Regions from separate parts of the Listeria farberi genome, predicted to be linked through region 1. Evidence: riboswitches for the same ligand, from Rfam matches in the RefSeq annotation. Region 1 holds a riboswitch; each other region holds the start of a gene.
The links. Region 1 has a riboswitch for S-adenosylmethionine ahead of HCB38_RS12960 (methionine ABC transporter ATP-binding protein). Riboswitches for the same ligand answer to the same signal wherever they lie in the genome.
Positions count from the first base shown of each region.

Region 1 (10,773 bases):
TCTTGCCGCAAGAGTATGCACACCGCGGTGAACGTTCGCATTATCAAATTCATAGTAATGAGTTAAAGCCGCAATAACTTGTTTTGGCTTTTGTGAAGTGGCAGCATTATCTAAATAAGCTAGCGGTTTTTCATTTATTTCTTGAGCTAAAATTGGAAAATCCGCCCGAATTTTTTGGATATCAATCATTTAGCGCACTTTCCCTTCGATTACTTCACGAAGCATCGTTTTTACACTTTCGATTGGTAACTGACGAACAACAGGATCTAAGAAGCCATGAATAACTAATCTTTCTGCTTCTTTTTGAGAAATCCCGCGGCTCATCAAATAGAATAATTGTAGTGGATCAACGCGTCCAACAGAAGCCGCATGACCTGCAACTACGTCATTTTCATCAATTAATAAAATTGGGTTTGCATCACCGCGTGCTTCAGGACTAAGCATTAATACACGTGACTCTTGTTGTGCATCAGACTTAGAAGCGCCATGTTTAATGTGGCCAATTCCGTTAAAAATAGTTGTTGCTCTTTCTTTCATAACACCATGAGATAAAATCGTACCGTTAGAAGCTTTTCCGTAATGTGTCACGCGAGTTGTTACGTTTTGCGTTTGCTTACCGCGACCAACTGTCACTGTTTTTACATCAGCAGAAGATCCATCACCCATTAGGTTTGTTACGTTCTCATTAATTGTATCGCCATCATTCATCAGGCCAAGCGCCCATTCAATTTGGCTATCTGTTCCAATGTGTCCACGACGGTTCACATATGTCGTAACATCACTTGCAAGATTGTCTACACCGCCAAAAGTAATACGCGCATTTTTCTCAGCGATTACTTCTTCAACAATACTAACAATCCCTTTAGGTGCGTTATCTACTGTTACATAGTTTTCCACATAAGTGACTGCACTATTATCATCCGCCACAAGCAACACATGGTTAACAAGTGGAGATTCTGCTTTTTCTTGTACAAAAACAGCTTGAATTGGCGCTTTCACTTCAACATTTTTAGGAACGTAAAGGAAAATCCCACCGTTCACTAGTGCCGCATGAAAAGCAGTCAATTTGTGCTCATTCACTTGAACTGCATCTTTCATGAAATATTTCTTCACAAGTTCAGGATGGTTTTTCACAGCGGAAATAATATCTGTAAAAATAACACCTTGATCAACTAGTTCTTGTTGCAACTGAAGTCTCGCAGGTCTTTCATCCATTTGAACGTAAAAATTGGCTTCTTTATTATCTAAATCAACTAAATTCGCTACTTTTTCAGGTAAAGTTTCATTCGTCACGCCTTCTTTAAAAGGTATAAACGTCTCAAACTTTGTGAAATTCCAGCGAGTAATTTTTGTTTTATCCACAAAAGGCAAGTCAAGTTCCCCGTAGGCTTTAAAAGCATTGCGACGGATTTCTAAAAACCAATCCGGTTCATTCGCATTACTTGAAAAAGCGTGGATAAAATCAACTTTAATTGTCATATTTTCTGCCATGATTTTAGCCTCACTTCCTTATTGTTGGTCTACTGCTTCTTCTTCTTCAAGTTCAATACCAAGTTCTTGTTTAATCCAGTCATAACCTTCCGCTTCTAAACGTTTCGCAAGTTCAGGTCCGCCTTCTTTCACTACTTTACCTTGCATCATTACGTGCACAAAATCTGGTGTAATGTAGTTAAGTAAACGTTGGTAGTGGGTAATGATTAAGCAGCCAAAACCTTCGCCGCGCATTTCATTTACACCTTTAGAGACAACTTTAAGCGCGTCGATATCAAGACCGGAGTCAATTTCATCTAAAATCGCTAATTTTGGCTCAATCATTAATAATTGCAGAATTTCATTACGTTTTTTCTCTCCACCTGAAAATCCTTCATTTAAATAACGTTCCGCCATTTCTTCGTCCATATCTAAAATATCCATTTTTGCATCTAGTTTGCGGATAAATTGCATTACTGGGATTTCATCGCCTTCTTCGCGTCGGCTGTTGATGGCTGCACGAATGAATTCAGCATTTGTAACACCACTAATTTCGCTTGGGTATTGCATCGCTAAGAAAAGACCAGCACGAGCGCGTTCGTCTACTTCCATTTCGAGTACATCTTCTCCATCAAGCGTGATTGTTCCTTGGGTTACTTCATATTTCGGGTGCCCCATAATAGCTGAGGATAACGTAGACTTACCTGTTCCATTTGGTCCCATGATTGCATGGATTTCGCCAGTTGAAATTTCAAGGTTAACGCCCTTCAAAATTTCTTTTCCTTCTATTTCAACATGTAAATCTTGAATCTTTAAAGTTGCCATAAAAAAAGTCCTCCCTAGTGTAAAATTTGCATAATCCTAGTTTAGTATAATTCTAATCTGATTACAACTATAAAAACCAGCACTCTTCGCATTCTCCCCTTCATTCTACTATTAATAGCTGTTTTTTGCCAGTTTTCAAGTATTATCACTATTCCCATTTTATTTGAGAATCTATTACATAAAAGAAAGAACGCTTTATATCAATAGAAGAAAGGTCCTTTTTTACTACAAAAAAGGATTGTATATCTTATTTAGATATGGTATTGTTGTAACGTAACAAATTTGCAACATAATAACTTATTTGTAATAAATGATTATTTATTGAAGGAGAATTTAAAATATGAAGAAAGCAATAATGGCTCTGACCATCTTTGTATTGCTTTTAGCCACATTATCTGGGTGTAGCTCCCCTAAGTCCGACTTCACCTCTACTTTAAAGAAAGCAACTGAAAATAAACAATTTACAACGAACGTCACCTTCCAAGTAAATAACTTATCTGATAACTACATTAAAAAACTTGGCTCTGATACTGACTTAAATCAACTTAAAAAATCTAACATTCAATATAAAATTTCTGTAGATAGTGATTCTTCCTCTTCTTATAGTGCTTATTCGCTTCACTGGAAAGGAAAAAATCCACTTGATTTAACCTTACATGCACTCCAAAATAGTGAGGACGGAAAAGCCTATATTCCAGTTTCTGATATTTATGACGCATCCGATAGTATTTCAAACTTACTATCCGATTCAGCCGCTCAGATTTTTAACAAAGTACTTGCACAAAATAAAGACTTAGAATCTAAGTATCTCAACGTTTTTGAGACATTTCAAAACTTCTCCAATCAAACAATTGATTCAGAAACCGTTGATCGTCAAGCAGAAGAATTGAAAAAAATTGAAGAAGCAAGTGGTATCGCAATTTATAGTTATTTGAATAACTTAGATGACAAACATTTCACCGCTAAAGATAATGGAGATATCGTCCTAAAGCTATCTAAAGATGAAATCAAGGATTTAGTAAATAACGTCTTTACAGCACTTAATGATGACGGAAATATCGTAACACTTCTTTCAGAAATTGATGGCAGTACACAAAAAGAAGCTCAAAAAAAATGGAACGCCGGTCAAGACAGTGTTCGTTCTTCACTAAAAAACCTTACTTCTGATAAAAATCAAACGTTAGATTTCAAACTAACGCTTACACCAGATAACAAAAAAGGTTTTAGTAAAGCTATTATTACTACGAACTTTGAAGATAGCAAAACAAAAGATTTAATCAGCTTAACGACAACTGTGGATATGCTTGATTACGAAAAAGTTCCTCCAATGCCAGAAGGTAAAGACATTGTTTCTAAAAAAGAACTTGATAAAGCCATTTCTGATGGACTGAAACTATATTTAAGTAGTGCTAATTAAAAAAAATCCTTATACCAAATCGGTAAAAGGATTTTTTGTTTACTTATCGACTGGAACAACTGCTCCGTCCCATTCTTTCGTAATGTAATCTTGAATTTCTTTTGAATGTAAAACTTTAACTAGTTCTTTAATGTTTTTGTCATCTTTTTTCTTGTCCGTAGTTACAACGATATTAGCATACGGAGAATCTTTGCTTTCGATTGCAATAGCATCTTTAGAAGGATTTAAACCTTGGTCTACAACAAAGTTTGAGTTAATAGCGACAACATCGCCTTCTTCATTATTATATGCAGTCATTAAGTAAGCAGGGTCAAAATCATATTTGAATTTCAAGTTTTTCGGATTGTCTTTAATGTCGTCAAAGGTTGCATCTTGTGCTTTCACACCGTCTTTAAGCGTTAAAAGTCCATTATCTACAAAAATACCAATCACACGCGGCCAGTCAGATTTTGAATTAGAAAGTAAGACTTGCGCGCCGTCTTTTAAATCTTTAATATCTTTTACTTTTTTAGAATAAATGCCCATTGGTTCGATGTGAATTGCGCCAACATCAGCAAATTTGTAACCTTTTTCTTTTTCTTCTAATTCAAGATATGGTTTATGTTGGAAGTAGTTAGCATCTAAATCGCCTTCTTCTAGGGCTTTGTTAGGCATAACGTAGTCTGTATATTTAACAATTTTCAAGTCAATCCCTTTATCTTTCAAAATCGGTTTTGCTTGTTCTAAAATTTGCGCATGAGGTGTATTAGAAGCACCCACTACCAATTTGTTATCGTCTTTATCAGATGATGCTTTATCTGAGGAGCCACCGCAAGCTGTAAGTACTAAAACTAAACTTAATGTGAAAATTAAACCAAGAACCTTTTTCATGAAATTCTCTCCTTTTTTGCGGGGATTCCGCGTTTTTTTATATAAATTGCTTCATATACTTTGGTTAGCGTTTATCGGTTCGTTTTGTTAGGAAATCGCCGATAAACTGGAAAATAAAGACAATAATTAAGATAATAATTGTCGCAAGGACCGTTACATCAGGTTGCCCACGTTGGAATCCTTCAAGATAAGCTGTATTTCCAAGCCCTCCTGCACCAATAACACCGGCCATCGCTGTGAATCCAACGAGAGAAATGGCTGTCACTGTAATACCAGAAATAATCGCTGGTAGGGCTTCTGGGATGAGCACTTTACCAATAATGGTAAACATGTTCGCGCCCATTGATTTAGCGGCTTCAATAACACCTTTGTCCACTTCACGAAAAGCAATTTCTACCATTCGACCATAAAACGGAGCTGCTGAGATAATTAAAGCTGGAAGTGCTGCTTTTGGTCCAATTACAGTTCCGACTAACGATTTTGTCATCGGTAAAAGTAACACGATTAAAATAATAAAAGGAATGGAACGGAATACATTAACGAGGATTGCTGTTATCCAGTATAAAATGCGCGATCCGGCATGTTTTTTATTATTGGTTAAAAATAGTAATAACCCTAGCACGATTCCTAGTAAAAAAACTGCAAATAATGAAGTAAGTGTCATATATAGCGTTTCTTGTGTGGCCACCCACATCATTTGAAAATCAACATTTGGGAATAATTCTTGTAATTTCGTCATCGTTCTAACACTTCCGTTTCTACTTTAAGTTGACGGAGCTGTGTTAGACTAGCATCTATCGCTTCTTCCGTGCCTAAAACTTGGACATATAATGTTCCGTACGCACCGTTTTGCGTTTGAGTTAAGTTCCCGTGAAGAACATTTAGCATTACATCATTTTCTTTTGCTACTTGAGAGATCACAGGCTGAGTTGCATTTTCACTCATGAAGAGTAGTTTAACGATTTTACCTTCTGCGTAATTATCGAGTAATAGATGGATTAGTTCTTCTGTTTCGTCTGAATCAGTTACTTGGCGAACGAAGCGCTGCGTTACTTTTTCTTTAGGATGACGGAAAACATCTAGTACGTCACCGAGTTCAGCAACTTTCCCGTTTTCCATGACTGCCACGCGATTACAAATTTTCCGGATAACATGCATTTCGTGGGTGATAACGATGATAGTTAGGTTGAGACGTTTATTTATATCTAATAGTAATTCTAAAACTTCATCGGTTGTTTGTGGATCTAGTGCGGATGTAGCTTCATCACAAAGCAATACTTTAGGATTATTGGCGAGCGCTCTTGCGATACCGACGCGTTGCTTTTGTCCGCCGCTTAGTTCAGCGGGATAGGCGTTTTCTTTTCCTTCTAAACCAACAAGCCGGATTAGTTCATTGACTCGGAAACGTCTTTTTTCACCACGTACTCCAGCAATTTCTAACGGAAATGCAATATTTTCTGCAACGGTTCTTGACCATAATAAATTAAAATGTTGGAAAATCATACCGATTTGTTGGCGCGCTTTTCTTAATTTCCCACCGCGAATTTGGCTAATTAGTAGATTATCTACTTCAACAGATCCTTCCGTTGGTAGTTCTAATCCATTGAACATTCGGATTAGCGTACTTTTACCAGCACCTGAATAACCAACTACTCCAAAAATCTCACCTTGTTCAATTTCTAAATCGACATGGTCGACTGCGAGAACTTTGTTATTTCTGGACGTATATTCTTTTACGACGTTCTGTAATGTAATCATCTCTATCACCTTTTCTACATTCTGATATACAAAAAAGCCTTCCTGCTAATGAGCAGAAAGGCAGCATTTTTTCAAATGGGCTAACTTCCTTCTCATCTTTCAGAACAATTAGTTGTTCTGCATGACTTAGCACCTTAAACACATAATGAATTATTGTTTAGGTTGCTGGGCTTCATAGGGCATTTCCCTCCACCACTCTGGATAAGATTTCTACATATTATTATATCACTTCATTTGTGACTATAGTGACGTTTCTTGTTTTTTCATATTACCTTTTCCGGTACACTTTGTCAATAACTTTTTTATTTATACGAATTTATTTGTAATTTAATTTATTATTAATACTATTTTCTCCCAGATATCCGTGGCTAGCTAACTGAGAGGCTATTTTAATTTGAGCTCTATTTTGGTATTTAAGTTCGCTACTATTGACTTGAATTATGTACATAAATACCGCAATGACCGTGATACAAGCAACAACAATTAAAACAATATGTTTTTTCATTTTTCTCTCCTCCGTGATTTATATTCTACTGAAAGAACATAAATCACAAGGAAAGAAACATTTAAGAATTTTTAAAGATTAAATGAGAGGCAATTTGACGATAAAACTTGTTTGGCGATGTTTGCTCTCTGCGGTAACAATTCCACCGTGTTTTTCAACGATAGACTTAGCGATTGCAAGCCCTAGCCCCGTCCCCGTGGTTGTCCGGTTTTTATCTACTTTGTAAAAACGTTCAAATAGATAAGGCAAATCAACGGTTGGAATCTCTTCACCATAATTAGTGACCCGCACAACAGCCATATTATCTTCTTTTTTCGCGCTTACATCAATTTGTTTATTTCCTTCTCCGTATCTAAGCGCATTGGAAAATAAATTCTCAAACAAACGCATAATTTGGTTACCATCGCCGCTTATAATTAATTTTTTTGCATCAAAATGTTCTACAATCTTCATATTACGTTCAGCTGCACGACCATCATATTCAGCAACTAATTGGCTTAGTAGTTCAATAATATCTAGCTCATCTTTTTTAAGTTGGTATTCTACATTATCAAGTCTGGTATAAGAAAATAAATCATCAATCAGTTTATGCAAATGACGAGCTTTTCCGTATACAAGTTCCGTATAATACCGCAGCTCTATCTCATCACGATAACGGTCCTCATGAATATAACTTAAATATCCTAAAATCGACGTTAAAGGAGTCCGTAAATCATGTGAGACATTTGTAATTAAGTCATTTCTAGCTTGCTGCGCCTGTTCTTCCTGCTTCATTAATTTATTTTGTCGTTCACGCATATTTTCAATGTTTCGCTCAAGTTCTTGAATTTCCGGAACAAAACTCTCTGTATCAACGGGCTTTCCGTCATTTAAAGCAAAATTAATCGTTTGTAGTTGTTTTTTTAATATTCGTTGACGCATCAAGCGATAAAAGAACGCAAAGAATAAACAAGCAATCAAAAAGATAATTAAAAATTTCAGCGATAACATCCAAAATGACTGCATTATCCGAGTATATTTATTCGGTCCAAATAATTGGACCATAGATTGCGTCAATTCACGCAAAAATAAAGAATCATCACGAATAGAAATACTCCATAAATAAATAGTTTGTACAGTAATCAAAGCAAAAATCCAAGACACGATTGCAAAAAAAGTCGCCTGCCAAACATTCATCACATGACTAATTTTCGTAAACAGCATTTCTAGTCTAGATTTCAATTTTGTACCCTACTCCCCAAATTGTCTTAATAACATTTTCTCCGCCCATAGCATCTCTTAACTTATCTCGCAAATTGCTAATATGAACCATGACTGTTTTACTTGCTCCAAGCGCTTTCTCCTGCCAAATTTTCTCAAAAATATATTCCGAACTAAAAACACGACCTGGTTCATTCGCGAGTAAAAATAAAATATCAAATTCTGAAGTTGTTAAATGAAGTTCTTTTCCATCAACTGTTACTACATGAAGACCACGGTCAATTACAATTGGCCCAATAATGACTTTATCTTGACTTATTGGCTCTGCTTGACTCATTTGTTGCATTCGTCTTAAAATCGCTTTAACCCGAACTGAGAGCTCTAGCGGATTAAATGGTTTAACCATATAATCATCCGCTCCAGTTAATAGTCCCATAATTTTATCATTATCTTCTGCCTTTGCACTGAGCATTAAAATCGGTGTCAAAATACCATTGTTTCTCATTAAACGGCATACTTCTAAGCCATTCATTTCCGGCATCATTATATCTAAAATCACTAATGTAGGTTGCTTTTCTTGCACTAAACGCCATACTTCCGCGCCATCATAAGCTTGATAAATCGTATAACCTTCATTTTGTAAATATAATTTCACTAAATCTACAATTTCTTTATCATCATCGGCAATCAAAATAGAAGTTGTCATACTCATTGTCCTTTCCATCCTTATTTCTACCTATTGTAACACTTTAGCAACAAATCGAATAGAAAGAGCTTGGATTAAATTCTAGTGAAAACTCGTTCTTCTTCTGGCTCTAAGTGGATAAGAACTTCTGCTTTAGAATAAAAATTCATAATCTCTCTTTCAATTTCATCACATAGCGAATGGGCACTTTCAATCGTCATCGAAGAAGATACGACTAAATGAAAATCAATATATTCTTCCGCTCCTGCTCGTCTTGAGCGAAAATCATGAAATTCAATAAATTTTGTTTTATGAGCTAGAATAATTTGCTTAATAGCCTCTTCTTCGTCTGCAGACAAACGTTTGTCCATTAATGGTGGGAAAGACTCCTTTAATAATTTGTAAGCCTCATACATGATGTAAAACGCTGTTAAAATTGCGATGACTGGATCTAACCAAAGCCACCCTGTTATGTATACAAGAAACAAACTGAGGGCAATCCCAAGTGATGTGAAAACATCTGTATATAAATGTAATGCATTGGATTTCATCGCAACAGAATTAGCTTCATCCGCTGCTTTTTTGATAATACGAGACACGATAATATTCACGATAGCGCCAAAAAGCATTACCATAATACCAAGCGCTGGAAAACGAATTTCGTGCGGGTTTATAAGTTTATTAACCGATTCAACAATAATCCAAATGCCCGCTACAAATATAAGTAATGTTTCAATAGTTCCCGCAATATTCTCTGCTTTTCCATGCCCATATGGATGATCTTCATCAGCCGGTTGATTAGAAATCCTAATCGAGAAGAAAGTTATGATTGACGCAAATAAGTCCATTGACGAGTGAATCCCTTCCGAAATTACTGCCACTGAACCTGTAAAAAAGCCGATAATTAATTTAAGAACAACAATAACAAAATTACTACAAACAGATAAAATAGTAAGATTAGAATGGTTCATAGAAAAAGCCCCCGATATTTTTATGTTTCACTAAAAATTTCTCTTTATAAAACACTTATTTAACAACTCGAATTATCTTATCACAAGTAGCAGAATTGTGTCTATAGCAACGTTTTTAGCTAAACGCAGTTCTATATCGGAAACGAAACATTTTTGCATCAGGGCAAATTATAACACAGAAAAAACTCCTGTATCACTCACTATACAGGAATTTAAAAATGGCTGTTGCATCATGTAGTTGATAGCTTAAATCGGCTGGTTGCCCGTTTTTAAATTTAACTAACGCGGGGACCGATGTGATCTCAAGACTTTGTGCAATATCGGGCACATAATTCAAATCAACTTTTGCGACTTCTGTATGAATCCCGTCCGCTTCTAAAATTACATCCACAAGACGACTTGCTATTTGGCAGCTACCACACATTGGCGTAAAAAAGAAGACAACGAAGTCCGCACCATTTTTTTGCGACGTCCGCAAACTTTCTTTATCCCAAATTTCCAGGAAAAACGCCTCCTATCAAAAAAAAGCCAGCTTCGGTTATCCCAAGCCGGCCCTCTAAAAATTAGTCTAATACTTTTTCGTAATCATCACTTGATAAAAGAGCTGATACGTCCGCATCTTCTACTTCAGTAAGTTTTAAAATCCAACCCGTGTCATATGGGTTGCTATTAATTAGCTCTGGCTCATCTTCTAATGTTTCATTAACAGCAACTACTTTACCAGTTACTGGTGCGTAAAAATCAGATACTGTTTTTACAGATTCAATGCTACCAATTGAATCACCTTTTGTTACTGTATCGCCAACTTCAGGTAATTCAACAAAAACAATATCCCCTAATTGATCTTGAGCAAAGTCAGTAATTCCAATAATATAACTACCGTCTTCTGCTTTCACCCATTCATGTTCTTCTGTGTACAATAAGTCTTTTGGTAAACTCATTTCAAAACTCCTCCTTTTACTTACAATTATCTATATTGACTATTTCCAAGTTGCTTCAAATTCTTCTTCTTTGAAACCAAGCGTTACTTCTTTACCATTCGTAGTTAGTGGACGTTTGATTAACATACCAT
Region 1 is NZ_JAARZL010000005.1:159,440-170,212, reverse strand. Features, by position in the region: gene HCB38_RS12990 (cysteine desulfurase) at 1-189, opposite strand, end outside; gene sufD (Fe-S cluster assembly protein SufD) at 190-1,491, opposite strand; gene sufC (Fe-S cluster assembly ATPase SufC) at 1,510-2,295, opposite strand; gene HCB38_RS12975 (Lmo2079 family surface lipoprotein) at 2,636-3,712, shown strand; gene HCB38_RS12970 (MetQ/NlpA family ABC transporter substrate-binding protein) at 3,752-4,582, opposite strand; gene HCB38_RS12965 (methionine ABC transporter permease) at 4,647-5,321, opposite strand; gene HCB38_RS12960 (methionine ABC transporter ATP-binding protein) at 5,318-6,340, opposite strand; SAM riboswitch class I at 6,430-6,548, opposite strand; gene HCB38_RS12955 (hypothetical protein) at 6,657-6,845, opposite strand; gene HCB38_RS12950 (sensor histidine kinase) at 6,924-8,066, opposite strand; gene cesR (response regulator CesR) at 8,056-8,751, opposite strand; gene HCB38_RS12940 (cation diffusion facilitator family transporter) at 8,826-9,701, opposite strand; gene HCB38_RS12935 (thioredoxin family protein) at 9,895-10,179, opposite strand; gene gcvH (glycine cleavage system protein GcvH) at 10,265-10,642, opposite strand; gene HCB38_RS12925 (arsenate reductase family protein) at 10,682-10,773, opposite strand, start outside.

Region 2 (9,089 bases), on a different contig from region 1:
GACCTTCTTTTTGAGCTGTAATGACTTTTCCAGCAGCTTTTTGGTCTTTGATGTAGTTGATGAATGTTTCAGTGTCTGGGTCGATTGCAGTTACTAGGTTTGCTTTTTTAAAGGCTGAGAATCCATCGCCACCGCCAAATAGGAAGTCATTGATTACGACTTTGTATTTTTGGTCAGCTTTTAAAGGAGTTCCATCTTCTGTTGTAACACTTGCCACTTTATACGCGTGATCTAAATCATCTGTATCAGTGAAAGTATATTTTAATCCAGAAATTTGTAGGAAATAAGTTTGGTTGCTTAAATATTGTTGGTTTAGAGCTTCCAAAATATCAGCGCCAGTCATTTCCACTACTTGCAAAATGTTACCAAATGGTTGAACAGCTTGAGCCGCACCCCATGTGATTTCGTTTTGGCCATTTGCAAGACGAGTAGTAAGATCAGAACGGATTCCGCCATTGTTAGTCATAGCAAAATCGACATCGGCGCCGGCTTTATTTGCCATGTAACGTTGTGCATCCGTAATCATGTTACCGAGCTCGGATTCTTTATCATCAATTGCTTTGTTATCTGGATTTGTATCACGAGAAATAACGTCTTTATTTGCTAGTCCGATAGTTTCGTTGATAACACCTTCAATGCGGCTTTTCGCATCTTCGGTTACAGTGGTAATATCGGCATTTGGTGTGACGCTTCTCGTGTTGTATGTAATTTTAGCGTCAGGTGGTGTAACGAAATCGCCGGTTGTTTTATCAAGTTCGCCAGTTACATCTGAAAAAGCTTTACCATTGTTGTAACTTTGAACAATACGAGTTTTTCCAACTAATCCGTTTGTGTATTGGTGATTGTGCCCTGCAAGGACTAAATCGACCGAGTTATTTGGGTCTAATTCATTTGCTTTGGTAATCATATTAGCAGCTTCCCCGGCTACATCTTGTTTTGTTCCAGTGTTTGGGTTTCCGGTGGAAAGTGCTGGAACGTGGGATAAAACAACGATTGCGTTAACGCCTTGATTTCTTAGTTCAGCAGAGTATTTAACGATTGTTTCTGCTTCATCAAGGAAATCGTAGTCTTTAATATGATTTGCAAGAACTAAATTAGGAATTTCTGTTGTAACGATACCGATGAAGCCAACTTTGACACCATCAATTTCTTTTACATAATATGGTAAAAAGCCTTCTGCGACTGTGTTTGTTCCTTTGTTGACCACGTTAGCTGCGACGATTTTCATGTCACTTTTAACGCGTGGATAAGCTTCTACGATTGGTCCGAATTTGTTTGTAGAAACTCCGTCCAAAATTCGTTTGTATTCAGGTAATCCTTCATCAAACTCATGGTTACCTAATGTGCCGACTTCGAAATTCATTTTTTGGAGAACTTTCATCGTTGGCTCGTCTTGAAGTAAACCTGATACTGCTGGACTTGCGCCGACCATGTCGCCTGCTTGAACACGGATAGCATTGTCAGTTGTTGCTCCAGGATTTGCCTGTAAAAATGAGTTAGTGGCATTATCCAAATTGGTAGCTAAGTAATCTGCTCCGCCAATTGGTGAGCCCGATGCATCTTTAGAGGCTGTTTCAAGCGCTCCGTGGAAATCGTTTATTCCCAAAATCTGGATAGGAACTGTATCTGCTGCTGCTTGTGCTGTTGTCCCGGTGAATGGTGCTGTAAGTCCGATTGTGAGCCCTGCTACGAGTAAAACATGTGTAGTTTTCTTGAAAAATTTGTTCACTTTCACACTCTCCCTTTTTTCGCCAGTGGCAATTTGTAAGCGCTAACTCATGGGTGTCTAGCTATAATTGTAGCAAAGAGGAATCACCCTAGCAATAGGAAATATGGATTTTGTGTAAATGTAGTGATAATATTTGGCTATATTTTCATTTCGACGGAAAAAAGGGTAAACTAGAGAAAAAGGAGGGTTAAGATGGATATCTCGAGTACGGAAATATGGGATGCGATTAGGAGAAATAGTTACTTGCTGTATTATCAACCAAAAGTAGACGCGAAAACAAATAAAATTATCGGTTTTGAAGGTTTGATTCGACTAAAAACTGCGACGACTATTCTAGCTCCAATTGATTTCTTTGATGATATTGTCCTTTTAAATGCAACGCGGGAAATGCAAGATTTTGTCGCTGAAACAGCGATAAAACAAATTAACCAGTTAGGTGGACGCTTTTCAATTTCGATTAATATTCCGGCGCATTATGTAGCGAGCAGTACGTATATGACTTTTTTACATGATTATGTGAAAGAAAATTTAAAGTATCCGGAATGCCTAGAAATAGAGATTATCGAACGGGGTGAAATAACGGAACTTGCTATCGCGGATAAAAACTTACGAAAAATAAAAAACCTTGGTGTCAAAGTGAGTATGGATGATTTTGGAAAAGGTTATAGTTCGCTTGCGTATTTGCGCAGCTTGCCGATTGATATTGTGAAAACAGATATGTCATTTATCGCGCTTTTAAAAACAGATCGAAAACAGCAAATTATTATTCGCGCGATCGTCAATTTGTGCCATGATTTAGGCGGAAAAGTGGTTACAGAAGGTGTGGAAGATATGGAACAAGTGGAAAAATTAAAGGAAATGAAAGTAGACTATTTTCAAGGTTATTATTTTAGTCGACCATTACCGATGGAAGATATTAAAGAAAAATATTCTTTTGTGTAGAAGAGTATATAAATAAAAAATTGGTTGGTGTGAGAATGGTAATTTACCAAATTCACACCAACCAATTTTATTTGATTAAATTGTTTGAAGCATCTTTTACAACAACGTCATGTGCGCCGCCTTCTACGATAGAAGTAGAAGATACAAGGGTGATTTTTGCTTTTTGCTGTAATTCTGGGATATTAAGCGCACCGCAATTACACATGGTAGAACGGACTTTACTAAGGCTGATTGCGACATTGTCTTTCAATGATCCAGCGTAAGGAACATAAGAATCTACGCCTTCTTCAAAAGATAATTTCTTGTCGCCGCCAAGGTCATAACGTTGCCAGTTACGCGCGCGGTTAGCCCCTTCGCCCCAATATTCTTTCATATATGTGCCGTTTAAATTCACTTTATTAGTAGGGCTTTCGTCAAAACGGGAGAAGTAACGACCAAGCATGATGAAGTCAGCTCCCATTGCGAGTGCTAGCGTCATATGGTAGTCATAAACAATTCCGCCATCAGAACAAATCGGGATGTAAACACCTGTTTCTTCAAAATATTCATCGCGGGCTTTAGCAACATCAATTAGCGCAGTTGCCTGTCCGCGACCAATGCCTTTTTGTTCGCGCGTAATACAGATTGAACCACCACCCACACCAACTTTGACAAAATCTGCGCCAGCATCAGCAAGATAACGGAAACCATCACGATCAACGACATTTCCTGCACCAATTTTAACCGTATCCCCGTATTTACCGCGAACGTAGTCAAGTGTGCGTTTTTGCCACTCGGAGTAACCTTCAGAGGAATCAATACACAGAATATCTGCTCCTGCTTCTACTAATGCGGGAACGCGTTCTTCGTAGTCGCGCGTATTAATACCAGCCCCAACAACGTAACGTTTCGAGGAATCAAGCAGTTCTAATTTATTTTCTTTATTAGAGTCATAGTCTTTACGAAACACCATGTGAACCAAGTGTTCGTTATCGTCTACAAGTGGCAGGGCATTTAATTTGTTGTCCCAAATAATGTTGTTAGCTTCTTTTAAAGTGGTCGATTTTTTAGCAGTAACTAGTTTTTCAAAAGGCGTCATGAAATCTGCTACTTTTTCATCAGGACTCATGCGCGTTACGCGGTAGTCGCGACTTGTCACGATACCTAGTAATTTACCGTGCGCTGTGCCATCTTCTGTAACTGCAACTGTGGAATGACCAGTTTTTTCTTTTAAATCAAGAATATCTTGGAGGGTTTTATCTGGGCTAATATTAGAATCACTAATAACGAATCCAGCCTTATGATTTTTCACGCGGGAAACCATGGCTGCTTCACTTTCGATGGACTGGGAGCCGAAGATGAATGATACGCCACCTTCTGTAGCAAGAGCAATACCCATATTATCGTCAGAAACAGCTTGCATAATTGCGGAAACAAGCGGAATGTTCATTGTGATTGCAGATTCTTCACCCTTTTTAAACTTTACGATTGGTGTTTTTAAGCTAACATTAGTTGGAACACATTCAGCGGATGAGTAGCCTGGAACAAGTAAAAATTCACTAAATGTGCGGGACGGTTCTTCAAAATAAAATGCCATTATTTCCACTCCTTCTTCTATTTTTAAATGAATTTATAAAATATCTTTATTATTTCAATATCTGGTTAGAAAGTCAATGATTGGAAGTGCTTTTTCATAACGTTTTCTTTTAATAGATGAGTGGAATATAATAATGATAGGTAAACTTTCGCGAAGGAGGTAATCAGATGGATGAAGAAACATTATTAGAACAAGGCTATCGTAAGTATCGCGGGGCGGACATAGATATTTATTTTAATACAAATGTTTGCGCGCATTCAGGTAATTGTGTAAAGGGTAATGCAGAACTTTTTAATTTAGATAGAAAGCCTTGGATTGTGCCAGATAATGTATCAAAAGAAGAGGCAAAGCGTGTGATTCATACTTGCCCTAGTGGAGCGCTTCAATATATAGAGAAATAGGAGGATATCAAATGCAATATAAAAATGGTGAAAATAGAATTTATGCGGTAAATGATGAAGGAGTAGAAGTTGGCGAAGTGACTTTTGTTCCAACTGGGGAAGATATGTTTATTATTGACCACACAGGTGTAGATGATGCTGCACGTGGCCAAGGGATAGCGCAAGAACTTGTGAAACATGCTGTCGAAAAAGCGAAAATAGAAGGAAAGAAAATTATTCCGCTTTGCCCGTTTGCTAAAGCTGAGTTTTCCAAGAAGCCAGAATATCAAGTAGTACAAGCTTCAAAATAAGAAGAGTAGACTAGGTTTTATTCCTAGTCTATTTTTATGAATTAATTTTTAAAAATCCAGTTTTCTCTTCTTGACATCTGGTTCTTTTCAGTGTATCTTTAATTCACAGTAAACTTATAGGAATAATAGTATTACGTTTTCTTATCAAGAGTGGTGGAGGGAATCGGCCCAGTGAAACCCGGCAGCGGAGCGCAAGTTCTATGCTAATTCCGATCAGAAGTAATATTCTGGCAGATAAGTAGTAGCTTTTAATGAGGCGCTTCGATTCTGACCAAAAAACAGAAGAAGCGTTATTTTTTAGCGCTTAAAGAGGGGAGTTTTTGTTAGATGAAGAAATTTTTATTAGTAGCGGTTATCTCGGTTTTTGCCTTGGTGTTAACGGCTTGCGGTGGTTCTGGCGCTAGTTCAGACAAAGCAAACGGTTCAGGCAAAGCGAAAGACGGCGGCTCTCTAATTATCGGCGTTACAGGAGATCCAGAAGTTATCAATCCTAACTATGCTTCTGACCGAGTAACATTAACGATTCAACAAGCTGTATACGCACCGCTATTTTGGGAAGTTGACGGGAAACCGGCACTTGCAAAAAGCTTAGATATTTCAGATGACAACTTAACTTACACTGTGAAACTAAAAGATGGTTTAACTTGGCATGACGGTAAGCCTTTAACTGCAGACGATGTAGTATTTACTGTAAATTCTATTTTAGACACAAAACAAAACAGCCCGAACCGCGGCAACTTTGTTTTTGATGATAAACCTGTAAAAGTAGAAGCAGTAGACGACACAACGGTGAAATTCACTTTACCAACTGTTGCTCCAGCCTTTGAAAATACAATTAAAACGTTCTTCCCAATTCCAAAACACATTTTTGAAGGGGTAGAAAACATCGAGAAAAGTGATAAAAACAAAAATCCAATCGGCTCAGGTCCGTACAAATTTGTTGAATACAAAACGGGCGAATATGTTTCCCTAGAACGATTCAACGACTACTTTGACGGTAAACCAAAATTGGATAAAGTTACTTTCCGTATCACAAAAGATCAAAACGCAGCTAATTTAGCCTTGCAAAATGGCGAAATTAACTTAAAATCCATTCAACCTTCCGATAGAAAAAAAGTAGAAAAAGCGAGCGCGGTAAACATTATCACTTACCCGGAAAATCGCTTAAGCTATGCGACATTCAACGAAAACCAACCAGCGCTTAAATCAAAAGAACTTCGCCAAGCCCTTTCTTATGCGCTTGACCGTGAAGAAATCATTGATGCAGCATACGGTTCAGATGAATACGCAAAACCAGCTTCCTCGTTCCTAACAGAAAATACGAAATACTTCACGGATAAAGTAGAAACATACGACCAAGACATTGCCAAAGCGAAAAAATTAGTAAAAGAAAGTGGTTTTGATACAAGTCAAAAACTAACTGTTTACTATTTAAACAACAGTAAATCACAAGAAAGTATCGCGCTTTACCTGCAACAACAATACAAAGAAATCGGCGTGACACTTGACTTGAAACCAACAGATCCAAATGCACTAAGCAACATCACACTTGACCGCAAAAACGCAGACTACTCTATCGCACTAAATGGCTATATCATGGGGAACGATCCTGATGCATATAAATCTCTATTTAAAAGCGATGAGCCATACAACTACGCTAACTATCACAACAAAGATCTGGATGCACTTTGGGAAAAAGGTGCTGTAACTGCGGACGATAAAGAACGTCAAGAAATCTATGAAAAAATCCAAAACACCATTGCTGATGATGCTGTAATTTATCCAATTTCTTATGATAATGCAGTGCTAGCTCTTGATAGCCGTTACGGTGGCCAAAAAGCTGCAACACCACAACCAGTAACAATGTTCCGTGATCTTTCTAAACTATATTTAACGGAATAATAATTAAAAATCATTCGTAAAAAATCTGGCCTGCCATGCTTGTTTTTGGCAGGTTCAGGTTTTTACTTGTCATTTTTAGTGTTTTAGATAGGAGATAAATTATGCTAAAAACAATCATAAAACGCGTATTGCAAATTATTCCGATGCTATTTATTATCTCGATTATTTCGTTTGCACTTATAAAATTAGCGCCCGGGGATCCCGTGAACTCTTTTGTTACGCCTGATATGAATCCTGACGATGTAGAGCGGATTAGACAGAGCTTAGGGCTGGATCAACCGATTTATGTACAATATTTTATTTGGCTTGGAAACTTGTTGCAAGGGAATCTTGGTTATTCGATTGTGAACAGCCAACCAGTTTTGCAACAAATTTTAGAGAGAATTCCGGCGACACTTGGTTTGGTGGGAACTTCGCTTGTTCTGACGCTATTATTATCGATTCCACTTGGTTTAGTTGCGGCGAATTATGAAAATACGTGGATTGATAAACTGTTAAACGGGATTTCATATATTGGGATTTCGATTCCGATTTTTTGGTTTGGGATGATTTTAATAGATGTATTTTCGATTCAATTAGGGTGGCTGCCAAGTCTAGGGATGCGAACGATTGGGGTTGACTCTTTTTGGGATATGGCGGAACATGCGATTTTGCCAGTTATAACGCTGACTTTCCAAGGGTGCGCGGCATATTATCGCTACGTCCGTTCGAATACGATTAACCAATTAAAAGAAGAATATGTTTTATTTGGTTATGCGAAAGGTCTATCCAAAGTGCAAATTATGGGGCATCATGTCTTGAAAAATTCCTTGCTACCAGTTATAACACTACTTGGGATGTCACTTCCGCAAGTCATTACAGGCGCTTTTATTACCGAAAGTATTTTTTCATGGCCGGGAATGGGCTCGCTTGGAATTAATGCGATTTTCCAACTAGATTATCCGGTTATTATGGCGATTACGCTATTTTCAGCGCTGTTATTAATTATCGGAAACTTGTTGGCCGATTTAGCTTATATGATTGTCGATCCGCGGATTAGGGAAATGGGGTGAGGAATTCATGATGCGATTAGATTTTTCGAAAAAAACAATGCAGGATTTCGAGCGGGATGCAGAAGTTGTTCACGCAACACGAGAGCGGAGTTTTTGGCGTTTTATGCTGGCTGACCGCCGCGCTGTTTTTGCGACGAGTGTGCTGATACTTATTACGGTGGCTTGTATTTTCGCGTTCCTTTCGCCTTATGACCCTAATGCTCTTTCCGTTCAGGACAAACTGATGCCGCCAAATTCGTCGCATTGGTTTGGGACGGATGACCATGGTCGGGATTACTTGACGCGCGTCTTGTACGGCGGCCGGGTCTCGCTACTTGTTGGCGTGTTTGCGATGATGATTGCCGTTGTCGTTGGAACACTCGCGGGGACCGTTAGTGGCTACTTTGGTGGCTTCATTGACAATATGGTGATGCGTTTTCTAGATATTTTCATGTCAATTCCGTCATTTTTCCTACTAATGATTTTAAATGCGTACTTAAAACCAGGAATTTCAAACATTATCATCATTATCGGATTGCTTTCTTGGATGGAAGTGGCGCGGATAGTCCGAGCAGAAACCCTGACACTAAAAGAACGTGAATTTATTTTGTACTCCAAGTCTTCGGGTGGCGGATTTTTCCACATTATGTTCAAGCATATTATTCCAAACGCGATGCCATCCATCGTCGTTGCAGCTTCATTAAACGTCGCTACAGCGATTTTAACCGAGTCGGCACTAAGTTTCCTTGGCCTCGGCGTTCAACAACCTAACGCTTCGTGGGGCAGCATGCTGAACAATGCGCAAGGCTACGTCGGCGAAGCAACTTACTTGGCGCTTTTCCCTGGATTATTAATTTTGATGACCATTCTTTCCTTCAACGTCCTTGGCGATGTGCTGAGAAAAGGGTTGTCACGTAGATATTAAATGTAAAAACACTTTGATTTTTTCAGTCAAAGTGTTTTTTTGTTTTTTAAAGAAAAGGTACTTAAAATAGAAACGTAAAAAACGTGTTTTAGCCAATTTCCAAGGCATAAATTCACAAAACGAGAATGCGTGCGGTGCTATAATTAAAGGATAAGGTTTCATTATTATAGACAGAGATGAGGCGCAGAAATGAGTGAAATAAAAGTTAAAGAAGCAACATTAAAAAAACACGCGACAAAGCTAGATTCTAAAGGGAAATCAGCCGAATATTTACCGATGAAAGGTGGCAATAT
Region 2 is NZ_JAARZL010000003.1:234,781-243,869, forward strand. Features, by position in the region: gene HCB38_RS10480 (bifunctional metallophosphatase/5'-nucleotidase) at 1-1,735, opposite strand, end outside; gene HCB38_RS10485 (EAL domain-containing protein) at 1,922-2,671, shown strand; gene HCB38_RS10490 (IMP dehydrogenase) at 2,739-4,247, opposite strand; gene HCB38_RS10495 ((4Fe-4S)-binding protein) at 4,415-4,648, shown strand; gene HCB38_RS10500 (GNAT family N-acetyltransferase) at 4,660-4,938, shown strand; SAM riboswitch class I at 5,077-5,179, shown strand; gene HCB38_RS10505 (ABC transporter substrate-binding protein) at 5,266-6,840, shown strand; gene HCB38_RS10510 (ABC transporter permease) at 6,942-7,892, shown strand; gene HCB38_RS10515 (ABC transporter permease) at 7,903-8,796, shown strand; gene HCB38_RS10520 (DUF3130 domain-containing protein) at 8,986-9,089, shown strand, end outside.
Region 2: another riboswitch for S-adenosylmethionine. It lies ahead of HCB38_RS10505 (ABC transporter substrate-binding protein); the one in region 1 lies ahead of HCB38_RS12960 (methionine ABC transporter ATP-binding protein).

Region 3 (10,773 bases), on a different contig from region 1:
AACAGAATCACCAACAATCCCACAACCAGCATAAATTAAACCTTGCGAATCCACAATTAAGCCTGAACGAATTGCAACCGCAAATTCACCAGAGCCTTTTAAATCAACCCAACCAATCGGGGCCCCGTAAAAGCCACGATCCATTTCTTCCTTCATTCGAATAATCGCGAGTCCCATTTTTTGTGGTAATCCACCAAGAGCTGGTGTTGGATGAAGAGCTTTCACCATTTCAAGCATCGAAACATCCGGCTTTTTCTTCGCAGTAATATTCATATATAAGTGTTGAATATCGCGATTTTTCAAAAGTACGGGTTGACTAGATAACGAAAGTCCAGTTGTAAATGGTTTTAAAGTTTCTTCCATCATTTGCACTACATAGGAATGCTCTCGTAAATTTTTTGCATCTTTTAATAATGCATTTCCTAGTGCTTCGTCTGCTTCTTCGGTCATGCCTCGTTCCGTAGAACCAGCCACACAGGACGAATGAATTTCATCCCCATTAACCGCAAGTAATCTTTCAGGAGTCGCCCCGAAAAATACTCCTGTTCCCTTTTCAATAAGAAAGAAATAACTATTTTCTTGTGTTGCTAGCATATTTTCTAAAATAATTGCACTATCTACTTGGCGCTGGAAACGCAAGCCCATTCGTCTAGCTAAAACAACTTTTTTTACGTCTTCTGAATGATTAATCATATCGATAATTTCACTCGCAGTTTCTAGGAAATGTTCTTTGCCAATCTCCTTAAAATCTGTAAGTAATGCCATTTCAGCTTCATTAACCTCTTGATGAATGATTTTTTGCCATTGATTAAACACAGCTTCTAATTTGCTTTCCGTATCATCTGAATAGATAGACAGGTTAACAGTTAAATAACTTTTACCATTTTTATTCGTTAACATAAATAATGGTAAATAAAACAAGCCGTCTTTAAAACTTTGCCATTCTTTCTCTGTGTCCCGTTCAGGATCAAAAGCAAAACCACCAAAGTAAATTGGCCCAGTTGCATCCAATGTTGCATTTGTTACACAAGTGCGCAGCCTTTTTTCAATTTTCTCTTGCAGTCCAAGAAAAGCATCTTTTTTCTTCTCCGCCAAAAATTGTTTCGTTACGCCAAAGCCGGTCATCGTTAGTGTCATTTCTGGATTTTGCCAGAAAAAACGTTCACCTTTAAAAGCCGTACCAGCTTTTTTAAACAATTTGACTGGAGACACTAATTCATCTAACTCAGTTACCCAGCTAAATAGAGCCGGTTGATCTTGGCTTGCGCTACGTTTCGCTTGATTAAATAAATCAAGAGGCAATTTAGTATTCATATGCTTATCTCTCCTTTTACATTCACATCTTCTATTATACCAAAAATAGAGCCAAACTGCTTGGTTTGCGTTTTTTCTATCATTTCGTCATTAATTATTGACGTTCTTGCAATATTTCCCTAAAATGAAGGGTAGACATCTGAAACATATGGAAGTGAAAAAGGAGAGAAAAACATGGCTAATGCCTCAAAATCTGCACTTACAAAACAAACTGGATTTCAAAAATGGTGGACATTACTTCGCCCCCATACACTTGTAGCCTCTTTTGTTCCTGTATTTCTTGGAACCTCGGTCGCAATGAGCTACACCAGTTTTCATTTTACACGTTTTATCGTTATGCTAATTGCTTGTTTCTTTATACAAACATCCGCCAATTTATTCAATGAATATTTTGATTACAAAAAAGGGCAAGATGATGAGCACTCGGTTGGAAATGGTGGCGCCATCGTTCGTAATGGTATGCGCCCCGGGTTTATTTTATTCCTGGCCATTTTCTTATACATATTATCCATTCTCGGTGGGGTTTATTTATCCATGGAACTTAATTGGTATGTGGGTCTACTTGGCGCCATTTGTATGCTTGTTGGTTTTCTTTATACAGGAGGACCTTATCCTATTGCTTATACGCCGTTTGGAGAAATTATGGCAGGATTCTTTATGGGAGGAATTATTACTTTCATTTCCTTCTATATTCAAGCAGAATTTATTAGTTCGTTTATCGTATATGTATCGATTCCTGTGATGGTACTCGTTGGTAACTTGCTACTTGCTAATAGTATTCGTGATTTAGTGCCTGATAAAAAAAATGGTCGTTTAACCTTAGCTATCTTATTAGGTCGTAAATGGGCAACCGTTCTTTTCGCAGCTGCTTTTCTGTTCAGTTATGTATTTGAAATCGCCCTTATTTTCACACAAAATGCTCCGTGGTGGACACTTCTAATTTTACTTAGTTTGCCAGAAGCTATTCGAGCTGTTCGTCGTTTCATCGGTAAAACTTCGCCGATTACGATGGTTCCAGCCATGAAATCCACTTCTAAAGCATTAACTATCTTTGGAATCACACTAGCGATTGCTTATCTTTTAAGCCTATTATCTAGAAACCTATTCATGTAAAAAAACTGGTTGTCTTCATGACAACCAGTTTTTTATTTAGAAACTATCTGGACTTGTTGTTTATTTTGAATATATTTCGCCAGTTCTATTGACAAATCGTATCGTAAAAATGGCGTAATGATATAAATCCCTTGAAAATGCTCACAAATAGCATCCACTAATTCACGAGCAATCGCCATACCTTCTTCATTGGCATGACCGTGCTCCTCCGCTTCTCTCATTCTTTCACGCACCTCATCCGTCAAACGAATTCCAGGAACTTCATTATGCAGAAATTCCGCATTTCGACTAGATAATAATGGCATAACACCAATGAAAAGCGGCACATCAATATTTGCTTTTCGCAATGCATCTTTTAGTAAAACAGCTTTATTAACATCGTAAATTGGTTGTGTAATAATATAATCGGCACCGTATTCCACTTTGCGCTCAATTAAACGAACCGCTTTTTCTAAATTAAGTACATTTGGGTTAAACGCCGCACCAACATGAAATCGCGCTTTTTCTTTCAGCGACTTCCCCGTATAAGAAATTCCATCATTGAATTTTTTAATCAGCTGAACTAATTCCACTGACCTTAAATCAAACACCGATGAAGCTCCAGGGAAATCCCCTACTTTGGTTGGATCACCTGTAATTGCAAGCACATCATGCAGTCCCAATTTATGGAATCCCATCACGTGCGAATGCATCCCTACCAAATTATGATCCCTCGTTGTTAGATGAATGAGTGGTTTAATACCATACTCATGCTTCAAAATCGAAGCAAGGGCCATATTGCTAATCCGTGGTGTGGCAAGCGAATTATCCGAAATTGTAATTGCATCAACTCCCGCCGCGTCAAGTGCTTGGGCTCCTTCAAAAAATTTCGTTGTATCAAAAGTCCGTGGTGGATCTAGTTCAACTAAAATTGTTAAACGTTCCTTCACTTTATCAAGCAAGCGCTCGCCCGATTCCACGTCTTCCACTTCTTCTGGAACTAGCTCCAAAATCGGCCGAACTTCTTTTTCCAAGATAGGTTTCGTGGTTTCAAGCCCTTTTCTTAAAGCGCGGATATGGTCTGGCGTCGTTCCACAACAACCGCCAATAATACGTGCCCCTTCTCGCCGAAAAATCTCCCCATAATGTTCAAAATAATCCGTATCCGATTGATAAATTACTTTTCCTTCTTGCATTTCAGGTAAACTAGCATTTGGATAAACAGCCAAATAAGCATTATTATACAGCGGTACAGTTTCAAGCGCACGTGCCATGTGATACGGACCAAGTCGACAATTAGTGCCAACCACATCTGCTCCAAGCGCAATAAGTTCCTCTAGCGCATCCGGTAATTTTTTCCCGTTTTGAAGAATTCCCGGCTCATGCATAGAAACATTGGCAACTACTGGCAAATCAGTAGTCTCACGAAGAATTTTTAACACTGTTTTAAGTTCATCTAAATCATAATAGGTTTCTAGCAAAATCGCGTCCACACCATCTAATAAAAAACAGTATAGCTGTTCCCTAAAACTTCGCTTGATTTCTTCCAGTGGAGCCGCTGGAAGTCTTGCATCTACCGCCCCATTTATTCCGCCAATCGTACCAAAAATATACGTTCCAGTCCCTCTTGCTGCTTCTTTTGCTAATCGAATGGCCGCTTGATTAATACGCTTCACTTCATCTTCTAACCCATATCGCGCTAATTTAATATAATTCGCGCCGTAGGTATTTGTTTGGATAATATCTGCTCCTGCTCCAATATATGCTTTATGAATCGCCACAATATCTTCCGGATGAGATAAATTCAGCTCCTCAAATGAACGATCCACTCCATAAGAATAAAGCAAAGTGCCCATCGCACCATCAGCAATTAATACCTTTTCACTTAAATCTTTTCTTAAATTCACTTCGCAACACTTCCCTTCTTAATGAATGAAAGTGCTTGTTTTAAATCAGCAATCAAATCATCAGCATCTTCTAATCCAGCCGAGAAACGTAATAGTCCTGGCGTAATCCCTTGTGCCAAACGCTCCTCTTCCGGAACAGCCGCATGAGACATTTTAGCCGGATACGATAAAATGCTCTCCACCGCACCTAAACTCACAGAAAATACCGGCAATTCCAAATGTGTTACTAGTTCACGCACCGCTTCTTCACTACCAAGGTCAAACGATAAAACAGCACCACCACTTGTTGCTTGCTCCACTTGAATCTCATAGCCCGCATGAGAAGGCAGCCCTGGATAATGCACTGCAACTACATCTGGCTCCGCATTTAAAAACAAAGCAATTTTTTCTGCTGTCTCCGTCCCCGCTTTCATCCGTACTGAGAGTGTTTTAAGACCACGGAGCAAGAGCCATGAATCTTGCACACCAAGTACTCCACCAGTCGAATTCTGCAAAAAGTAGACCGCTTCAGCCAAACTAGGATTATTAGTGACAATTAGTCCTGCTAAAACATCACTATGTCCACCAAGAAACTTCGTCGCGCTATGAATAACTAAATCTGCACCCAAATCTAACGGTTTTTGAAGTAATGGTGTTAAAAAAGTATTATCAACAAACGTGTAGCACCCATTCGCTTTCGCAAGCTTAGAAACCGTCCGAATGTCCGTTACGTGGAGCAACGGGTTAGAAGGTGTTTCTAAGTAAACCAATTTTGTATTTTTCTGAAATGCCTTGGCGACCTCGTCAATATTCGTCGTATCAACAAACGTATGCGTTATCCCAAACCGCGGCAAAACCTGCTCAACTAAACGAAATGTCCCACCATACACATCCTTCGCAATAATAAAATGATCTCCTTTAGAAAGTGTAAAAAGTGCCGCAGATACAGCTGCCATACCGCTAGCAAAAGCAAAACCATCCGTACCACCTTCCAGTTCCGCAATCGCCTGTTCCACTTTTTCTCTTGTTGGGTTTCCACTTCTCGCATAATCATACGCATGATAGTTATCAAAGTCATGTTGATGGAAAGTAGAAGATAAATGAATTGGCGTATTAAGTGCACCAGTCTCTTTATCAATCCCGAGGCTCGCTTTAATCACAGCTGTGTCTTGCGCATATTCTTTAACCACGAGCGCTCACCCCTTCTAGAACAGTATCGAGCGCTTTGGATAAATCCGCAATCAAATCTTCGCTCGCCTCAATACCAACCGAAATACGTAACAATTTGTCAGTGAGTCCGTAAGAATTCCGCAACTCTTCTGGAATATCCGCATGTGTTTGCGTCGTTGGATAAGTAATCAAACTCTCCACCCCGCCTAAGCTTTCCGCAAAAGTAAACAGATCCAGCTCTTTCAAAAGTGGCGATACAAGCGCCGCATCTCGAATAAAGAAACTAATCATTCCACCACGCCCAGGATAGCGAACTTCCTCTACTAACTCATGTGCTTCCAGAAAGACTGCGATTTTCTGTGCATTTGCTTGATGCTGCCTTACACGTAAAACAAGTGTCTTAAGCCCACGAATCAATAACCAACTATCAAATGGTGATAGCACAGTCCCTGTCGCATTTAATTGATCAAAAAAGAATTCCCCAAGTTGTTCTTCTTTCACAATTACCGCGCCAGCCAGCACATCATTGTGTCCTCCAAGATACTTTGTCGCACTATGAATCACGATATCCGCTCCCAAAGATAATGGCTGCTGTAAAACTGGTGTATAAAATGTATTATCCACGATTACAAGCAAATCATGTGCATGCGCCCATTTAGACACAGCCGTAATATCTGTTTCTTGCATCAATGGATTTGTTGGTGTTTCAATAAATATCGCCTTCGTTTCAGGACGAATTAATTTTTCCAAATCCGCAATGTCTAGACCGTCCCAATACGAAAATCCAATATTATACTGGGCACCAAACTGTTCAAAATATCTAAAAGTCCCACCATACAAATCCTGCGAACTAATAATATGTTCGCCGGTTTTAAAAAGCTGGAAAACCAGTTGAATTGCACTCATTCCTGAACTCGTTGCAAAAGCATGTGTCCCATTTTCGAGTGCTGCGAGCGCTTCCTGTAAAGCGTCTCGCGTTGGATTCCCAGTTCTAGTATAATCATACCCCGTTGATACTCCAAGATCGGCATGCTGGTAAGCTGTAGAGAAGTAGACTGGCATATTGACAGCACCCGTTCTTTCACATTTTCTATTTCCAATTTGCGCTGCTATCGTCTCTTGTTTCAGCTTTGCCATATTACCTCTCCTCCATTCCTTTATTTCTCTAATACTTGATATTCCGCACGAACTTCTTTAGTCGCTTTAATCATATCTTGCAGCGCCGCAATCGTTTCAGGCTCTTTCCGCGTTTTTAAGCCACAATCTGGGTTAATCCAAAATTGTTTTGCATCAATTGCACGTAACGCCCGACGAATATTATCTTGAATTTCTGTCACAGTCGGTACACGTGGACTATGAATATCATAAACCCCAAGGCCAATTTCTTTATCATAAGTCACTTCTTCAAATGTCGAAATTATCTCCCCATGGCTTCTTGAAGTTTCAATTGAGATTACATCAGCATCTAGAGCACTAATCGTATCAATGATATCGTCAAAATCCGAGTAACACATATGTGTATGAATTTGCGTATCATTTTGAACCGAAGCAGTTGTTAATTTAAACGAATAAACTGCATCATCCAAATATTTTTCCCATCGTGCTTGTTTAAGTGGTAACCCTTCACGTAAAGCAGGCTCATCGACTTGAATCACTTTAATACCATTGCGTTCTAATGCTTCAACCTCTTTACGAAGCGCCAGCCCAACTTGATTCGCAACAACACTTTCAGGGACATCATCACGAACAAAACTCCAATTAATAATAGTGACTGGTGCTGTTAACATCCCTTTCACCGGACGTTTTGTTAATGACTGGGCATAGACGCTTTCTTTTACCGTAATTTCTTCTGTAAAAGCAACATCCCCATAGATTAGTGGTGGACGAACTGCTCTTGACCCATATGATTGTACCCAACCAAATTTAGTCGCTTGGAAACCAGCCAGTTTTTGACCGAAATATTCCACCATATCTGTCCGCTCAAATTCGCCGTGGACCAATACGTCAATATCTAAATCCTCTTGAATTTTGATCCAGCGCGCCGTTTCTTTTTCAATAAAAGCATTATATTCCGCATCCGTGATACTACCTTTTAACCAGTCTGCACGCGTCTTCCGAACTTCAGATGATTGTGGAAAACTTCCAATCGTTGTCGTTGGGAATAGCGGTAATTTCAACCATGCATGCTGTAATTTAATTCGTTCCGCAAATGGCAACTCCCGGTCCACTCGTACATTTGCTAAATTAGCTATTGCTTCTTGTACTTCTAAATTATTTCGATGACTCGATTCATTGAGCGCCTTCACTGCTGCACGAGCTTCTTCTAGTTCAGTCGCCACACTTTCCGCGCCATTCGTCAAAGCTTTGGTTAAAACAGCAATTTCATCTAATTTCTGATCAGCAAATGATAAACCACCAAGAATTACTTCATCCAAATCTGGCTCATTTAGCTTCGTTACCGGAACATGCAATAATGAGTTAGATGGCTGAACAATCAGTCTCCCATCTTCCACATAACTCGCAATCTCCGTAAGCAGCGCTAGTTTCGCATCCAAGTCGCTGCGCCAAACATTTCGACCATCAATTACACCAGCCGCTAAATACTTATCTTCCGGAAATCCGTAATCTCTAAGTGCTTTTAGCGAATCCCCATGATCATGAACAAAATCAATTCCTACAGCTGCTACTGGCAAATTAACAACCTCTTCATAATAATCCAAACTTTCAAAATAAGTTTGTAACTCAATTTTCAAATTCGGAACCGCTACTTGAAATGCTTGATAGACTTTTTCGAAGAAAGCAATTTCTGATTTATCAAAGCTAGTTGCAAGATAAGGCTCATCAATTTGCACCCATGTAGCACCAGCAGCTTCGATACCTTTCAAAATTTCTACATACGCCGGAATAAATTTATCTAATAATCCTTCAAAACTTTCCGCATCGCTACCTTTTCCTAGTTTTAAATAAGTAATCGGCCCAACTAGCACTGGTTTCCCTTCAATACCAAGTTCTCTCTTGGCTTCTTCGTAATAGTAAAGCGCCCGATTATCTAATACTTTCGGATCCGCATCAGCAAGTTCTGGAACAATATAATGATAGTTCGTGTTAAACCATTTCGTCATTTCAGAGGCAACCGCATCACTCTTACCACGTGCAATATCAAAATATGTATTTAGGGAAACTTTCCCACCATTATGCTGAAAACGTTTCGGAATAATTCCAAATGTCACACTCGTATCAAGCACCTGATCATAAAAACTAAAATCACCAACTGGAATCAGATCAATTCCTTTATCTTGTTGTTTTTTCAGCGCATGTAATCTTAAAGCCTTCGTTTCCGCCAATAATTCTTCTTCAGAAATCGTACCATTCCAAAACTTTTCTAACGCACGTTTCCATTCACGTTTCTCCCCAAGTCTCGGATACCCCAAGTTTGAACTAATCGCCTTTACCATACCTATCACCTTATCCTCTCCATTTTTTGCCAATAAAAAACCTCCCTAGAGAATTAGAGAGGTTTGGAAGTTTCGATACACAAATACAGTGAAACTTTTTAAGTCTCTCTTATCTCTCGAAGCATCACACTTCGCAGGATTTAGCACCTTTTCAACGAATTGAAAGGTTGCTGGGTTTCAACGGGCCAGTCCCTCTACCACTCATAATAAGAGTAATTTATTTAGTTTTTTCAATCACCTAAATTGGATTGAAATCATCATACCACTTGCAACTAAAAACTGTCAATCATTAAATTTTTAATTTTTTTCAAAGTGCTTCTTTTTGTCTTCCAAAAGTTAACAATAAACAGCCTAACAACAGGATTCCAGCAATCACAAAATAAAATATTTGATTTCCAAAAACACCAATCATCATTCCCGTAGCACTCGGCCCAATAATACTCCCTAGACTAAAGAACATTCCAACCAAAATATTTCCAGCCGGAAGTAGTTCGAGAGGTGTCAAATCAGTCATATAAGATAATCCCAAAGAATAAAGCGAGCCTAGTAGTATCCCTAAAACAAAGAAGAATATCACAAAGAAAATAGGTGTCTTAACAAAAGCTATCAATACAAAAACAATAGCCCCTGCTCCAATTAAAAAAGGTAACATTTTATTCCGACCAAATTTATCACTAATAATTCCAATCGGTACTTGAAAAATAATTGTCCCAACTGAAAAAGAAGAAATAATTAACGCAATCATTGTTGTATCAAGTCCATCACGTAATCCTACAACTGGAAACGTCGCATTAAGACCCGTCTCAAGAATTCCATATAAAAATGGTGGAATCATTGCCATCCAAGCCATCTTAAATACACCCGAAAAACGTTTTAAACTTCCCCAAAAAGAAATTTTTCGAATAACAGCTTTTTCTCCAACAAAATCATTTCGAACAAACCAAACAAGGCTCCAAGCAATTAAAACTAAAATACCTGATAAAAAGAAAGGCAAGTTAGCACTTATTTTCGCCAAATTGACTAACTGTGGCCCAATTGCAAACCCTACAGAGAAAAACAAACCATAAATAGCCATATTCCGACCACGCTTACTAGGATCACTCATTGCACCAATCCATGTCTGTGAAGAAAAGTGCAACATATGATCCCCTATCCCAATAAGTAATCGCAATATAAACCAAAAATATAAATTAAACCAGATAGGAAAAGCAAATATTGCAATTGCAACAAGCGCTCCACCAACTAATATTATAGGTTTATAACCATATTTATGTAATGGTGCTTCAATAAATGGAGAAATCAATAAAACTCCTAAGTAAATTCCTGTGGCATGAAATCCATTTATTCCTGCACTTACTCCCTTTTCTTCCAAAATTATTGCAATAAGTGGCAGTAAAACTCCCTGAGACAATCCAGATATGGCTACAACCATCGTTAAAATCCAAAACTTCCCTTTTGCCCCCATAGCACACCTCCAAAAACTTACTAAAAAAAACAATGTCGATGTTCGACATTGTTTTTCAGATGACCCGTACGGGAATCGAACCCGTGTTACCGCCGTGAAAGGGCGGTGTCTTAACCGCTTGACCAACGGGCCATATCTGGCGGAGAAGGAGGGATTTGAACCCTCGCGCCGCGCGAGCGACCTACACCCTTAGCAGGGGCGCCTCTTCAGCCACTTGAGTACTTCCCCAGATATATAAATATTCTATTTTGAAAGAATAACTCCACAGGCAGGACTCGAACCTGCGACCGATCGGTTAACAGCCGATTGCTCTACCAACTGAGCTACTGTGGAATAAAATGGGCCTAAATGGACTCGAACCATCGACCTCACGCTTATCAGGCGTGCGCTC
Region 3 is NZ_JAARZL010000001.1:1,470,805-1,481,577, forward strand. Features, by position in the region: gene HCB38_RS07270 (isochorismate synthase) at 1-1,314, opposite strand, end outside; gene HCB38_RS07275 (1,4-dihydroxy-2-naphthoate polyprenyltransferase) at 1,489-2,427, shown strand; gene HCB38_RS07280 (bifunctional homocysteine S-methyltransferase/methylenetetrahydrofolate reductase) at 2,460-4,313, opposite strand; gene metC (cystathionine beta-lyase) at 4,310-5,482, opposite strand; gene HCB38_RS07290 (aminotransferase class I/II-fold pyridoxal phosphate-dependent enzyme) at 5,475-6,599, opposite strand; gene metE (5-methyltetrahydropteroyltriglutamate--homocysteine S-methyltransferase) at 6,620-8,917, opposite strand; SAM riboswitch class I at 9,024-9,130, opposite strand; partial or broken gene HCB38_RS07300 (MFS transporter) at 9,190-10,382, opposite strand; tRNA gene HCB38_RS07305 (tRNA-Glu) at 10,443-10,514, opposite strand; tRNA gene HCB38_RS07310 (tRNA-Ser) at 10,520-10,610, opposite strand; tRNA gene HCB38_RS07315 (tRNA-Asn) at 10,643-10,715, opposite strand; tRNA gene HCB38_RS07320 (tRNA-Ile) at 10,722-10,773, opposite strand, start outside.
Region 3: another riboswitch for S-adenosylmethionine. It lies ahead of metE (5-methyltetrahydropteroyltriglutamate--homocysteine S-methyltransferase); the one in region 1 lies ahead of HCB38_RS12960 (methionine ABC transporter ATP-binding protein).